2 linked regions of the Chitinophaga caseinilytica genome follow. The protein of the gene in region 1 binds, or shares a complex with, the protein of each later gene. Links are inferred from orthologs where the notes say so. Each region holds a gene or a part of one and is shown in the gene's direction. Other genes may lie near its edges.

What was found.
Region 2: the proteins of WJU22_RS10345 (region 1) and accD are in contact, whole or in part, in a solved structure (PDB 8UXZ), measured with the Escherichia coli proteins. The link is inferred for Chitinophaga caseinilytica from one-to-one orthologs.

Annotation. Positions count from the first base shown.
Region 1 is NZ_CP150096.1:2,463,111-2,466,119, forward strand. What follows is about bases 16-3,009. They hold WJU22_RS10345 (acetyl-CoA carboxylase carboxyltransferase subunit alpha), read left to right. Parts: upstream 16-1,032; coding sequence 1,033-1,986; downstream 1,987-3,009. Other genes in these bases: kynU (kynureninase), read left to right, coding at 16-221; WJU22_RS10340 (SGNH/GDSL hydrolase family protein), read left to right, coding at 218-820; dapA (4-hydroxy-tetrahydrodipicolinate synthase), read left to right, coding at 2,100-2,981. Also shown: more of kynU, read left to right, coding at 1-15. UniProt on the Escherichia coli protein: Component of the acetyl coenzyme A carboxylase (ACC) complex. First, biotin carboxylase catalyzes the carboxylation of biotin on its carrier protein (BCCP) and then the CO(2) group is transferred by the carboxyltransferase to acetyl-CoA to form malonyl-CoA.
Region 2 is NZ_CP150096.1:4,306,046-4,308,859, reverse strand. Bases 16-2,814 are described here. They hold accD (acetyl-CoA carboxylase, carboxyltransferase subunit beta), read left to right. Parts: upstream 16-891; coding sequence 892-1,737; downstream 1,738-2,814. Other genes in these bases: WJU22_RS17670 (hypothetical protein), read left to right, coding at 2,330-2,814; smpB (SsrA-binding protein SmpB), read left to right, coding at 1,793-2,233; fbaA (class II fructose-bisphosphate aldolase), read left to right, coding at 16-763. Outside these bases: more of fbaA, read left to right, coding at 1-15.

The DNA of each region.
Region 1 (3,009 bases):
TGCCCTGCGAGATCATCACCCCGGCCGATCCGCTGCAAAGAGGCGCGCAGTTGTCGCTGTATTTCCCGAAAGACGGGAAGGCGATCCACGCGCGCATGATGGAAAACGGGATCATCTGCGATTACCGCGAGCCCGGCGTGATCCGCCTGGCGCCCGCGCCGCTGTATTGCTCCTATTCAGATGTGCTCCGGTTCCACGACGTTTTAAAATCATTCGCATGAGTACTTCCATCAAAAACTGGCTCGCCCTTGGCGATTCGTACACTATCGGCGAAGGCGTTCCGCTGTTCGAGAGCTTTCCGTACCAGGCGCTCCAGCTCCTGCGCGCGGCCGGCATGCAGGTACAGGCGCCGGAGATCGTCGCGAAAACGGGGTGGACCACCGGTGAGTTGATCCATCACCTGCAACACAACACCCGGCTGCTGCCGGCGTACGATTTCGTGTCGCTGCTGATCGGGGTGAACAACCAGTACCGCGGGCTGCCGGAAACGGAATATGCGCAGGAATTCGAATGGCTGGCAAACCGGGCGCTGGAGCTTGCAGGCGGTGGAAAAATAGTGGTGGTGAGCATCCCGGATTGGGGCGTGACGCCCTTCGCCGCGGGGCGCGATACGGATACCATTTGCAACCAGATCGACGAGTTCAACGGCATCAGCCGCGAAATCAGCGGAAAACTGGGCATACCTTATATTAATATCACGGAAAGTTACCGGCTTACCGGCGGCCGGCCGGAAAGCGTGGTGGAAGACAAACTGCACCCTTCCGGGGCCGTGTACGCAGGGTGGGCGGAAAAAGTGGCCGCCGCCTTCGGGAATGGATAATCCGCAGCAACACAATACTTTTTATATGATGAATCCCTGCCCTCCGCGGCAGGGATTTTGATTCAATGAGAATTATCCTACATTTGCACCCCTGACCCGCCGGCAACATCCGGGAAGGTCACTTTTTGCGGATCCCTGTACGAAACAGCCATTGGGCGCAATACAGGGTTTACTATCTTTATGAAGTACTTTAACCTTTATTAAAACTGTTTATGCAATTTCTGGATTTTGAAAAGCCGATTGCGGATCTGTACGAACAACTGGAAAAACTGAGGGAAAACGGGGAGAAGTCCGGCGTGGACGTTTCCGCTACCGTGAAAGAGTACGAGCAGAAAATCATCGACACCAAGCAACAGGTCTATAACAATCTCTCCAGCTGGCAGAAAGTGCAGCTGAGCCGCCATCCCGAAAGGCCGTACACATTGGAGTACATCGAAAGAATGACGGAAAACTTCGTGGAGCTGCATGGCGACCGCAATGTGAAAGACGACAAGGCGATGGTTGGCGGATTTGCGGAAATCGGCGGTGAAACTGCGATGTTCATCGGCCAGCAGAAAGGCGTGAATACTAAGATGCGGCAGATCCGCAACTTCGGTATGGCCAACCCTGAAGGTTACCGCAAAGCCCTCCGGCTCATGAAGCTGGCGGAGCGTTTCAACAAGCCCATCATCACCCTCATCGATACCCCGGGCGCATATCCCGGCCTGGAAGCGGAAGAGCGCGGACAAGGCGAAGCGATCGCCCGTAACCTGTTCGAAATGGTGAAGCTCCGCGTTCCCGTGATCTGCGTGATCATCGGCGAAGGCGCATCCGGCGGCGCGCTGGGCATCGGCATCGGCGACCGTATCTTCATGCTCGAAAACAGCTGGTACACCGTAATCTCCCCCGAAAACTGCTCCACCATCCTCTGGAGAAGCTGGAATTTCAAGGAAAAAGCGGCGGAAGAGCTCAAGCTCACTTCCGGGTACATGAGCCAGTTCGGACTGGTAGACGGGGTGATCCCCGAACCCGTGGGCGGCGCACATTCCAACCACGAAGAAATGGCCGAGATCCTGAAGAAACGCCTCATCGAAACCCTGGCCGAATTGAAAAAGATCGACCCGGACACGCGCATCGAACAACGGATCGATAAATTTTCCAATATGGGCTTCTTCGAAGAACGTTGATCAAAATTGACATTCGTCCGGCAAAAAAGAGCGCAGCTGTATTGCGGGTATCAATCCAATTGACAATCTTTGCATTTTCTAAGGCAGCACTGCGGCCATTGACCATTTGAAATATGTTACAGGAACAATTAAGGGGCACCGGCGTGGCATTGGTGACACCGTTCACCGCCAGCGAAGCGATTGACTGGAATGCCCTCGAAAGGCTTATCGATCATGTGATCACCGGGGGCGTAGACTACGTCGTGACCCTCGGCACTACCGGGGAAACACCCACACTTTCCTCCGAAGAAAAACTCGACCTGATCCGCTTTACCTTCGAAAAGGTGAAGAAGCGCGTGCCCGTAGTGGTGGGCGTTGGCGATTATAACACCGCCGATGTCGTGAAGCGACTGGCATCCTGCCCGCTCGACGAAGCCGCCGCCATCCTCAGCGTGGCGCCTTATTACAGCAAACCCACGCAGGAAGGCATCTTCCAGCACTATAAGGCCATCGCCGCCGCATCTCCCAAACCCATCATCCTGTACAACGTTCCCGGCCGCACCGGCCGTAACATGACGGCAGAAACCACCCTGCGCATCGCGCACGAAGTGGAAAACGTCATCGCCATGAAAGAAGCATCGGGCGATATGCTGCAATGCATGCAGATCATCCGCGACAAACCGAAAGGCTTCCTGGTGATCAGTGGAGACGATGGCGTTGCCATGCCGCAGCTGGCCTGTGGAATGGACGGCGTAATCTCCGTGGCTGCGAACTACTTCGCGAAAGACTTCCCCGCGATGGTGAAAGCCGCGCTGGCAGGAGATTTCGAAACGGCCCGCAACCTGCACTACCGCATGCTCGAAGGCTTCGATCTCATGTTCGCGGAAAACAATCCCGCCGGCATCAAGGCGTTCCTGCACCAGGCCGGCCTCATGGAAAACGTGTTCCGCCTGCCGGTAATCCCCGCCACGGAAGCGCTCCAGCAACAGATCAAAAAGTATCTCTCCGCATACTAACCCGGTTTCACCGGAAAGCGGAAGGGCT
Region 2 (2,814 bases), 1.8 Mb from region 1 along the record:
CCATACCGACCACGCCGCCAAAAAATGGCTGCCCTGGATCGACGGCCTGCTGGACGCTGGCGAGAAGTTCATGAAAGAGAACGGCCAGCCCCTTTACAGCTCCCACATGCTCGACCTGTCGGAAGAGCCCATCCACGAAAACATCGAAATTTCGAAGAAATACTTCGAAAGAATGAATAAACTGGGCATGTCCATCGAAATCGAACTGGGCGTTACCGGCGGTGAAGAAGACGGCGTAGACAACTCCGGCGTTGAAAACTCCCTCCTTTACACCCAGCCCGAAGACGTGGCCTATTCCTACGAGCAGCTCAGCCAGGTAGGTTCCCGCTTCACCGTGGCAGCCGCTTTCGGCAACGTTCACGGCGTATATAGCCCCGGAAACGTGGAGCTCCGTCCTGAAATCCTGAAAAACAGCCAGGAATATATTGAGAAAAAATTCGGCACGGCCGCCAAGCCCGTTTATTACGTGTTCCACGGCGGTTCCGGCTCTCCCAAACACCAGATCGCCGAAACCCTCGGCTACGGCGTTATCAAAATGAACCTCGATACCGACATGCAATGGGCGTTCTGGGAAGGCATCCTTAAATATTATAAAGATAAGGAAGGCTACCTCCAGGCCCAGCTCGGCAACCCCGACGGTGCGGACAAGCCCAACAAAAAATACTACGACCCGCGCGTATGGCTGCGTAAAGGCGAGGAATCTTTCGTGAAACGCCTCGAAGAAGCTTTCACAGACCTCAACTGCATCAACCGTAACGCATAATTTACAGGTTGTTATGATATGTTAAAGGCCCCTGATATATTCAGGGGCCTTTTGATTTACGGAAAAATTTAATTTTATCGTATCTTGCACCACTAATCTTTAATCTAATTACTTAGTACACATTCTGTATGAGCTGGTTTAAGCGAATTAAACAGGGTATTTCCACCAGTACCAGTGAGAAGAAGGAGGCGCCGGACGGTTTATGGCACAAATGCCCGAAATGCAAGAAGACGACCACCATGAAGGATCTGAAAGCGAATCTTTACGTTTGCGATAAGTGTAACTATCACAACCGTATCAATTCGCCCGAATATTTCGAGATCATTTTCGACGATAATAATTTTGAAGAGCTCTTCACCAATATCTATCCGAAAGACTTCCTTGGCTTCAACGATCTGAAACCTTATGGCGACAGGCTGAAAGACGCCCAGAAGAAATCCGGTCTCTCCGACGCCATGCGCGCCGGCGTAGGTATGGTAAACGGCAACGGGCTCGTAGTGGCCTGTATGGACTTCAACTTTATCGGCGGCTCCATGGGCTCCGTGGTGGGTGAAAAAATCGCACGAAGCATCGATTATTGCATCCAGCACAAGCTTCCGCTGCTGATCATCAGCAAATCGGGCGGTGCCCGTATGATGGAAAGCGCGTTTTCACTGATGCAGATGGCCAAAACCTCGGCCAAGCTGACCCAACTGGCCGCTGCCCGCCTTCCCTACATTTCCTTGATGACAGACCCCACCACCGGTGGCGTTACCGCGTCGTACGCCATGCTGGGAGACATCAATACCGCCGAGCCCGGCGCCCTCATCGGCTTCGCCGGCCCGCGCGTAATCAAGGAAACCATTAAAAAGGACCTCCCGGAAGGGTTCCAGAGTGCGGAATTCCTCCTGGACCACGGGTTCCTCGATTTCATCACCGATCGTAAAGAGCTGAAGAACAAGCTCGGAACTTTGCTCCAGCTGTTCAAACACTAAAACGATATTCCCCCGGCCGGCTGCCCACGCAGCCGGCCCATTTGTAACCCTCAACATGGCAGAATTAAGAAACAGATCGGCTTATTTTGAATACGCGATAGAAGATAAATACATCGCCGGATTGGTATTGACCGGAACCGAGATCAAATCCATCCGCGGTGGAAAGGTGAGCTTTAATGACAGCTTCTGCTATTTCTCCAAAGGCGAATTATTCGTCAAAAGCCTGCACATCGCCGAATACAAATTCGGTACCTACGCCAACCACGATCCCCTTCGTGAACGTAAACTCCTGCTCCAGCGGAAAGAATTGAAGAAGATGGAAAAGAAAATCCAGGAACGTGGATACACCATCATTCCCCTCCGGATGTTCATTACCGATAAAGGACTGGCCAAAATGGAAATCGGCATCGGGAAAGGTAAAAAACTGCACGACAAGCGCGACAGCATCAAGGCCCGCGAGGTAGACCGTGAGCTCCGCCGCAACTTCAAAATCTGACCCCGCAATGTTAAAACCATCTTAATTTTCCTTTTGTTATCCGATGGGAATGATTTGGCGTGCCGTTTGAATATATAAGTTCGTAAACACAGCTATATGTTGAAGTATCTCCGCTACCTATCCGTATGCCTGCCGGCTGTTATCCTCTTTGCCTGCAAATCCGGCGAAAAACTGTATAACCAGGGCCGCTATTCCGCCGCCGTCGAAGCTTTCGTGAAAAAGCTGCAACGCCGCCCGCAAGACGAAACCTCCCTCCGGCTCCTCCCCGCCGCCTACGACGCGGCCAAAGATTTTTATGAAGGCCGGGCCAAACAGGCGCTCGCTTCTAACAATCCCCTGAAATGGGAAGACGTCAAAAATGAATACCGATCCATGCAGGCGCTCTATAATGTGATCCGCAGCTCCCCCGCCGCCAGTTCGGTCGTGAAGCCCAAAGATTACAGCGCCGCCATCGCCGCTTCGGGCGAAAATGCCGCTGAAGTTCGCTATGACAGAGGCATCCAGCTCCTCGATGAACGGAACAAGGCCGCGGCCAGGCAAGCCTACGACGAGTTCGACGCCGCCCTCCGCCTCAGCCCCAA